4 regions of the Amycolatopsis sp. NPDC089917 genome follow, and region 4 is predicted to be linked to each of the others. Evidence: riboswitches for the same ligand, from Rfam matches in the RefSeq annotation. Region 4 holds a riboswitch; each other region holds the start of a gene.
The links. A riboswitch is a leader RNA that binds a small molecule or an ion and turns the genes downstream of it on or off. The one in region 4 is predicted to bind cobalamin.
Positions count from the first base shown of each region.

Region 1: it holds a riboswitch for cobalamin, as region 4 does, so the genes downstream of both, metE (5-methyltetrahydropteroyltriglutamate--homocysteine S-methyltransferase) here and AB0N89_RS03230 (CoA-acylating methylmalonate-semialdehyde dehydrogenase) in region 4, are expected to answer to the same signal.
Region 2: it holds a riboswitch for cobalamin, as region 4 does, so the genes downstream of both, metE (5-methyltetrahydropteroyltriglutamate--homocysteine S-methyltransferase) here and AB0N89_RS03230 (CoA-acylating methylmalonate-semialdehyde dehydrogenase) in region 4, are expected to answer to the same signal.
Region 3: it holds a riboswitch for cobalamin, as region 4 does, so the genes downstream of both, AB0N89_RS26510 (prenyltransferase/squalene oxidase repeat-containing protein) here and AB0N89_RS03230 (CoA-acylating methylmalonate-semialdehyde dehydrogenase) in region 4, are expected to answer to the same signal.

Region 1 is NZ_JBFBGL010000100.1:16,650-18,838, reverse strand. Features, by position in the region: gene AB0N89_RS38785 (2-dehydropantoate 2-reductase N-terminal domain-containing protein) at 1-271, opposite strand, end outside; gene AB0N89_RS38780 (TetR/AcrR family transcriptional regulator) at 361-930, shown strand; cobalamin riboswitch at 974-1,195, shown strand; gene metE (5-methyltetrahydropteroyltriglutamate--homocysteine S-methyltransferase) at 1,296-2,189, shown strand, end outside.
Region 2 is NZ_JBFBGL010000022.1:107,028-109,216, forward strand. Features, by position in the region: gene AB0N89_RS18315 (bifunctional 2-methylcitrate synthase/citrate synthase) at 1-455, shown strand, start outside; cobalamin riboswitch at 542-761, shown strand; gene metE (5-methyltetrahydropteroyltriglutamate--homocysteine S-methyltransferase) at 878-2,189, shown strand, end outside.
Region 3 is NZ_JBFBGL010000039.1:61,287-63,475, forward strand. Features, by position in the region: gene AB0N89_RS26505 (LLM class F420-dependent oxidoreductase) at 1-62, shown strand, start outside; gene AB0N89_RS26510 (prenyltransferase/squalene oxidase repeat-containing protein) at 276-1,280, opposite strand; cobalamin riboswitch at 1,312-1,439, opposite strand; cobalamin riboswitch at 1,575-1,642, shown strand; gene AB0N89_RS26515 (hypothetical protein) at 1,746-2,189, shown strand, end outside.
Region 4 is NZ_JBFBGL010000002.1:234,751-236,939, reverse strand. Features, by position in the region: gene AB0N89_RS03235 (short-chain fatty acyl-CoA regulator family protein) at 1-896, shown strand, start outside; cobalamin riboswitch at 922-1,108, shown strand; gene AB0N89_RS03230 (CoA-acylating methylmalonate-semialdehyde dehydrogenase) at 1,266-2,189, shown strand, end outside.

The DNA of each region.
Region 1 (2,189 bases), on a different contig from region 4:
CCTCCGGCAGGCGGTGGTGCGAAACGCTGAGCACGATCAGGTCGAAATCGTGGTCCGGCTCCAGTGTCTCGCGGAGGCGCACCGGCCACTTCTCGACGACGCGCCGCCCCCACATCCGGCGCCGCGTATCGAGCAGGTCGAGGTCCACCGCGTCCCCGTACGTCGCCGCGCGACCCGGCCGGACGTAGAACTCGACGTCATGTCCCGCCTTGTGCAGGGCCCAGCCGTAGATGGTGGCGATCACGCCTCTTCCGAACATCAAGATCTTCAAGGTGAACCTCGCGGGGTACGATCGAACTGGAGATTATCTCCACTTCGAAAATATGGAGATGATCTCCAGTTGTCAACGCGAGGGAGCGCATGACCGCCGACAAGCCGCTGCGGGCCGACGCCCGGCGCAAGCGCGAGGCCCTGCTCGCCAAGGCCCGGGAGCTCTTCCAGGCCGGATGCTTCTTCGACCTGCGCTTCGACGACTTCGCCTGCCTGGCAGGCGTGGGCACCGGCACGCTTTACCGCCACTTCCCCACCAGGGAAGCGCTGGCCGAGGCGGTCTACCACGGAGAAGTCGCCGCGCTGTGCGACCGCGCCCGGCATCTCCAGGCCTCGCTGCCCGCGGCGGAGGCTCTGGCGACCTTCCTCCGCGACATGGTCGACCACATAGGCGCCCACGAAGGCCTGGCCAGGACGCTGGCCACGCTCATGGCCGATCGTTCGGGCGCTCTCGCCGAGGGCAGCCGAGCGCTGGAAGAGGCCGTCACCGCCCTGGTGGCCGACGCCGTGCGGGACGGCGCCATTCGCGACGACGTCGACGCCGGAGCCGTGCTGATGGCGCTGCACGGCATCGGCGCGGCCCATGACCGTCCCGGGTGGCGGGCCGAGGCCGACGGTGTCGTCACCCTTCTGCTGGACGGGCTGCGCCGCTCACGCTGACCGACTTTGCTCACATTCGAGCAGTCCCGTAGCGGGCCTCGGTACGCTCCAGGGTGCTACTGGTTCGCCCGGCCTCCCAGGCCGGTCGAGGTAACAGGGAACCCGGTGAGAATCCGGGACTGCCCCGCAGCGGTATGTGGGAACGAAAGCCGTCACCGTGCGAGACACGGTAAAGCACTGGGTATGGCACCCGGGAAGCGACGGCCGGTAGGAGCGAGCACGTCGCCCACGAGTCCGAAGACCTGCCCGTGGTACGCGCGCCGACGGCGTGCGTGAGTCCGGGCCTCGTGGGATGGGCACGACCGAACGGCGGTCACTCCTGCGCGCGCTCCGGGCTCCGACGACAAGCTCGCGAGGAGAGAGCTGTGACCGAAATCGGCACGACAGTGCTGGGCTATCCCCGGATCGGACCGGACCGGGAACTCAAGCGTTCGCTAGAACGCTATTGGGCTGGCAAGATCGACGAGGCCGGACTGCTGGACACCGGCCGCGCGCTGCGCACCCGGACCTGGCGGGAACTCAAGGACGCGGGGCTGGATTCCGTCCCGTCCAACACGTTCTCCCACTACGACCAGGTGCTCGACACGGCCGAGCTGTTCGGGGCGCTGCCGGAGCGCTTCACGACGCTCGGTCTTTCGCCGCTGGACACCTACTTCGCCGCCGCGCGCGGGGTGCAGGACGCGCCGGCGATGGAGATGACGAAGTGGTTCGACACGAACTACCACTACATCGTCCCCGAACTGGGCCCGGACACGACGTTCTCGCTCACCGGCACCAAACCGCTGGACGAGTACCGCGAGGCCCGCGCGATCGGCGTCGAGACCAGGCCGGTGCTCGTGGGCCCGGTGACGTTCCTGCTGCTCGCGAAGGCGACCGAAAGCGCCCCTGAGGGCTTCCGACCGCTGGATCTGCTCGACAACCTCCTCGACGGCTATGTCGAACTGTTGCGGCGCCTGCACGACGAAGGCGTCGAGTGGGTCCAGTTCGACGAGCCCGCGTTCGCGGCGGACCGCACCGAGAAAGAGCTCAACGCGCTCATCCGCGCCTACCACCGGCTCGCGAAAGCGACCGCGCGGCCGAAGATCCTGGTCGCCGGGTACTTCGGCGGCCTCGGCCGCGGTCTGGGCGTGCTCGCCCGCTCCCCGATCGACGCGATCGCCGTCGACCTCGTCACCGACGAGTCCTTTGTGGACGCCGTCGTGGCCGAGCCCGCCTTGCGCGACAAGGAGGTCCTGGCCGGGGTCGTGGACGGGCGCAAC
Region 2 (2,189 bases), on a different contig from region 4:
ACGGTGGCGCCAACGAAGCCGTGATGGCCACGTTCGAGGAGATCGGCTCGGCCGACAAGGCCGAAGCGTGGCTGAAGACCGCACTGGCCGAGAAGCGGAAGATCATGGGCTTCGGGCACCGGGTCTACAAGAGCGGCGACTCCCGTGTCCCGACCATGCGCCAGGCGCTGCAGGAGGTCGCCGAACTCCGCGACGGGCACGAACTGCTCGACCTGTACGAGGCGCTGGCCCGGGCGATGTACGCGGAGAAGGGCCTGCACCCCAACCTCGACTACCCGGCTGGCCCCGCGTATCACCTGATGGGATTCGACACCCCGGTGTTCACCCCGATCTTCGTCGCCGCGCGGATCACCGGCTGGACCGCCCACATCACCGAACAACTCGCGGCCAACAGCCTCATCCGTCCGTCGAGCGTCTACTCCGGTAAGGCGCAGCGCGCCATCGAGCGTCCTTGATCGCCGGGCCGGCCACGCTCGATGGCGTGGCCGGCCCGAAAAGACTTGAGGAAAACCCGAGCGCGAAACGCTACAGTGGCGACGCAGCTGGTTCGGCCGCCGCGAGTTTCACGGTGGTGGTCGAGGCAAGAGGGAACCCGGTGCGAATCCGGGACTGCCCCGCAGCGGTGAGTGGGAACGACCTCCGTCAGTCTCTCCGGAGACAGCACTGAGCCGGGATGGCTTGGGAAGCGACGGACAGTAGGAACCCGGCGTGCGTCGGAACGCCCACGAGTCCGAAGACCTGCCCGCTGTGCACCCCACGACCGTGGGGTGGTGGCTGCGACCTCGCGGGTTGGGTCTCGCCGAATCACGACCGGGTGCCGGTCGTGATTTGTCGCGCGCTCTCGCGGGGTCCACGTGGACTCGCGAAGGAGAGCCCCGTGACCTCGACAACCACAACCAGCCGCGCCACCGTGTACGGCTACCCCCGCCAGGGTGCCGACCGGCAGTTGAAGAAGGCGATCGAGTCCTACTGGGCGGGCCGCGTCGACGCCGACGCCCTGCTCGCGACCGCCCGCGAGCTGCGCCAGGGGAACCTGACGGAACTGCGCGACGCGGGCATCGACGAGATCCCCAGCAACTACTTCTCGTTCTACGACCACGTCCTGGACACCTCCTGGATGCTCGGCGCGATCCCGCAGCGGCACCTCACCGCGGTCCCGGACGTGACCACGCCCGCAGGACGGCTGGACCGCTACTTCGCCATGGCGCGCGGCACCGCGGACGCGCCGCCGATGGAGATGACCAAGTGGTTCGACACGAACTACCACTACCTCGTCCCCGAACTCGGCCCGGACACGCGGTTCAGCCTCGACGCGAGCAAGCCGCTCGCCGAGTTCGCCGAAGCTCTCGACCAGGGCGCCACCACCCGGCCGGTCATCCTCGGCCCGGTCAGCTTCCTGTTGCTGGCCAAGGACCCGACCGGGACCGACGGCTTCCGGCCCCTGGACCTGCTGGACCGGATCGTCCCGCTGTACATCGATCTGCTGCGGCAGCTGCGTGAAGCGGGCGCGGAATGGGTCCAGCTGGACGAGCCCGCGCTGGTGACCGACCAGCCGTCCGACGTGCTGGCCAAGGTCGAGGAGACCTACGCCGCCCTCGCCCGCGAGGAAGCGCGCCCGAAGATCCTCGTGGCCTCCTACTTCGACCGGCTCGGCGAGGCACTGCCGGTGCTGGCCGCCGCGCCGGTCGAGGGCCTCGCGATCGACTTCACCGGCGCGGCCGCGGCCAACGTCGACGGGCTCGCCGCCGCGGGAGGTATTCCCCGCAAGCGCTTGGTCGCCGGGATCGTCAACGGCCGCAACATCTGGGCCGCGGACCTGACCGCCGCCCTGACCACGCTCGGCACCCTGCTCGGGCTGGCGGGCACCGTTGACGTCGCCGCGTCCTGCTCGCTGCTGCACGTCCCGCTGGACGTCACCCTGGAAACCGACCTGGACCCCGAGATCGCCGGCTGGCTCGCGTTCGCGCGGCAGAAGCTCGAGGAGATCGTCACCCTGCGCCGGGGCCTGACCGAGGACCGCGGCGCGATCAACAACCTCCTGCACGTCAACGCCAGCCGACTGGCCTCGCGCGCGGCGTCACCGATCGTGCGGGTGCCCGCCGTCCGCGACCGGGTCGCCGCGATCACCGACGCGGACCTGCACCGCGCGGCCCCGTACGGCAAGCGCCGCCAGGCACAGCAGGATCGGC
Region 3 (2,189 bases), on a different contig from region 4:
AGACGGAGACCTTGGAGCAGCTCGACAAACTGGCGAAGACCATCGCGCCGCTTCGCGCCTGACGGCTCGTGAGGGGTAAGTGCCGTTAGGGCGGACCGGTCTTTGCCTGCCTGCCGCTGACCTGCACGGGGCTGGGCGTCCGGAATCCTCCCCGCTCGACCGCACCGGCATCCAGCACAAGCGTCACCCCGAGCCGGGTGTGAAGGTAGTGAAGGAGGCCTTCACGGACCCTGGGTCCCTCAAGGGGGCCTTCAGGTACCACTCACGAGGTCACGTCACGGGCAGGTGAGCACCGGCGCCTGCGGACGGCCACCGCCGTGCAGGTCGCCCAGCGGAACCCGGGCCAGGCCGAGGATCGCCTGCGCGGTCGCGCGCGGGGCGGTCGCCGGGTTCAGGCCGGTGGCGTCGTAGGCGATCGCGCCGCGGTCCGCCTCGGCGCCGGCGCAGCCGGTTTGCAGCGACCGCAGGAACTCCCGAGCCTTGACCGCGGCGGCGGGACGGTGACCCGCCAGCGCTTCGGCGGAGAGGCCGGTGCTGTTGGCGTTCGGCGCGTTGGTGCCGACGCCGAAGCCGCCGTTCGCGTGCTGCTTGGTGACCAGCCAGGAGGTGCCTTCGCGGGCGTTCGTCGCGTCACCGGTGGCGCGCAGGGCCTGCACGACCATCGCGGTCGAGTCGACGTCGCCGGTGCACGTCGCCTCGCCGAAGTTCAGCGGGAATCCGCCGTCCGCGCACTGGGTGCCCGCCAGGAACGACACGGCCGACGCGGGCGCGCCCGCCGGGGTGCGGTCCAGCGCCAGCAGCGCGAGCGATTGCGAGAAGGCGTTGGAGTAGTCGCCGTATTCGGAGCGATCGGAGAACCGGCCGGACGGCGTGAGCAGCGAGAGCAGGCCCGCCTTCAGGTCGACGCCGCCGAACGACGCCGGGTTCTTGCCCCGGATCTGCGCGGCGAGCAGCAGTTTGGCGTGCGCGCCCGCGTACGCCTCGGCGCCGCTGCCGACGTAGCCGGTGGTGATCTCCGGCTTCGCCAGCCAGGCGATCGCCTTGCCCGCGTTCGTGTCGGACACGCCGGCGGCGGCGAACGCGAAGATCGCGTCGATCGTCAAGCCCTGGTCGGGGAACTTCTGGCCGCCGAAGTCGGCCTCGAACCTTTCCCCGTCGGTCAGCTGCCTGGCGAGCCAGCCCGCGGCGGCGTCCGCCTTGTTCGGGGTGGCGGCGGCCGCCGGGGCGGCGACCAGACCGATGCCGCACAGCACGGCGACAGCGAGGACCAAACGTCTCATGAGAACCCTTTCCCGCATTTCCACGACAGGAGTCGGTGACACCGCGCGACGTGGGTGACCGGGCTCGCCTGGAGGGCATACCGTTGCGGGACAGCGCCGGACTCTCACCGGACTTCCCCCACGACCGCGCTGAATCGGACGAACCGAAGACTCTCATCCCGGACGGGCGCCGGGGTACCGCCGGGCGCGAGTAACGCTGTGATCCTGGCAACCGACCTGCTCAGCGGTGCCTGCCGGAGGTAATCGGGTGTTAACCTCGGCGGGCTCGACAACCGAATACCGCCGCCCGTGACGGGGAAGCCGGTCGAAATCCGGCGCTGTCGCGCAACCGTGGGCCCTTCACCAGGGCGAGCCGGGGTGCCGAACGGGCGGATGAACCAACCAGAAGTCCGAACCACTGTCGCGATAAACAGGGGTGACTGCGGCGTCCCGCGCCTGTCCTCCGTCATGCCGCAAGGAGGAGTCATGCGCCGCGGGTCCCTGGCCGCCCTGGCCTTCGCCGTCAGCGTCGGCGTCGTCGCCGCGCTGCTCACCGGGACGGCGACGGCCGCGAACGATCCCGGCGCCGCGAAGTCGAACTCCCGCTGGCTCGCGACGAAACTGAAGCCGGACGGCACGCTCGAGAACCCCAACGGCGGCACCTTGCCGGATCACGGCCTGATGATCGACGTGCTGTTCTCGATGTACGCGTCCGGTGACGGCGCGAAGGCCGAGCCGATCGTGAAGTTCCTCGACGACCAGGGCCACGCCACCGACTACTTCACCTGGGACGGGTTCATCCCCGGCGCCGGGTTCGACAACGTCATCGTCGGCGGCGCCATGGCCAAGACCCTGGTCGCCGCCGAGGTCTCCGGCCGGAACCCGCGGAACTTCGACGGCTACGACCTGGTCGCCGAGACCCAGAACGCG
Region 4 (2,189 bases):
GCCTCCACCCGGGCGAGGTCCGGAATGGACTGACGGCGGGGCTGCTGGAGCGACACGGTGTCAAGGTCACCGCCGAAACCCTGGGCCCGGACAGGCATCACTTCGACACGAAGACGAGAACACTGCGTCTCTCCCCCGCGCTGCGTCCCGGGCAGGCCGCGTTCCGGCTCGCGTCGGAACTCGCGCTGCTGGAGGCAGGCGACGTGATCGGCAGGCTCGTCGACGGCGGGAAGTTCAGCGGGGACACCGCCCGGCGGCTCGCGCGGATCGGGCTGGCCAACTACTTCGCGGGTGCGCTCGTACTGCCGTACCGCGTGTTCCTCGGCGCGGCGGAGCGGTATCGCTACGACATCACGCGGCTGTCCGATCATTTCGGCGTCGGGTTCGAAAGCGTCTGCCATCGGCTGTCCACCTTGCAGCGTCCGGGCACCCGCGGCGTGCCGTTCTCGTTCGTCCGGGTCGATCGCGCGGGCAACATCTCGAAACGCCAGTCCGCCACCGGGTTCCACTTCTCCCGGGTCGGCGGCTCGTGTCCACTGTGGATCGTCTACGAGGCGTTCGGTTCACCGGGCCGGATCGTCACCCAGATCGCCGAACTCCCGGACGGCAAGAAGTACTTCTGGCTCGCCAGGACCGTGTCCCGGGCGGCGGGCGGGCACGGCGATCCGGCGAAGACGTTCGCGATCGGGCTCGGCTGCGAACTCCGGCACGCGGAACGACTCGTGTACTCCGACGGCCTCGCGCTCGGCACCGGCGCGGCCGTCACCCCGATCGGCATGGGCTGCAAGGTCTGCGAGCGGCCCGCGTGCCCGCAGCGCGCCTTCCCCGCGATCGGGAAGCCGATGCGGATCGACGAGCATTCGTCCAGCCTGCTGCCCTACCCGCCACTCGGCTGAGGCGTACGCCACACCATCGACATAGTCGGACTTCCTACTTTATGGTGTCCACAGGTCTGCGGTGCAGGGAAGCCGGTGCGAATCCGGCGCGGTCCCGCCACTGTGACCGGGGAGCGGCGCTCCCGCAGAGAAGGCCACTGGCGCGAGCCGGGAAGGCCGGAGCCGCCGCGGATCCGGGAGCCAGGATACCGGCCGCAGACGTCCGTGTTCGTCCACGAGGATGGAGCTGAACGCATGCGGATTCTTCCTGCCTGCGCGAAAGTCGCCGACCCGCCACCACCCCGGCGGTAAGTCGTCCGTACTCCCCTGCCCGGCCGCCGATCGCGGTCCCGGGCGGCTCCGTCCTGCGCACTTTCGGAAAGGGCATCCATGAGCACCGAACTCAGTCACTTCGTCGGCGGCAAGCCGGTACCGGGGACGTCCGGCCGGTTCGCCGACGTCTTCGACCCCAGCACCGGCGCGGTCCAGGCCCGCGTCCCGCTCGCGTCGGCCGCCGAGGTCGCCGGCGTGGTCGCCGACGCGGCGCAGGCCAAGCTCGACTGGGCGCGCTGGAACCCGCAGAAGCGGGCCCGCGTGCTGATGAAGTTCGTCGACCTCGTCCGGGCCGAAGAGGATTCGCTCGCCAGGCTGCTCGCGTCCGAGCACGGCAAGACCGTGCCCGACGCGCGCGGCGACATCCAGCGCGGGCTCGAAGTGGTCGAGTTCGCCATCGGCGTCCCGCATCTGCTCAAGGGCGAGTACAGCGACAGCGCGGGCACCGGCATCGACGTCTACTCGATGCGGCAGCCGCTCGGCGTGGTCGCCGGGATCACGCCGTTCAACTTCCCCGCGATGATCCCGCTCTGGAAGGCCGCCCCGGCGATCGCCTGCGGGAACGCCTTCGTGCTCAAGCCGTCCGAACGCGACCCGTCGGTCCCGCTGCGGCTGGCGGAACTGTTCCTCGAAGCCGGTCTGCCGCCGGGCGTGTTCAACGTGGTCAACGGCGACAAGGAAGCCGTGGACGCGCTGCTGACCGACCCGCGCGTCGAGGCGGTCGGCTTCGTCGGCTCGTCGTCGATCGCCGAGTACATCTACACGACCGCCGCCGCGCACGGGAAGCGCGCGCAGTGCTTCGGCGGCGCCAAGAACCACATGATCGTGATGCCGGACGCCGACCTCGACCAGGTCGTCGACGCGCTCATCGGCGCCGGATACGGCTCCGCGGGCGAACGGTGCATGGCGATCTCGGTCGCCGTCCCGGTCGGCGAGGCCACCGCCGACGCGCTGGCCGCCCGGCTGACCGAACGTGTCAAG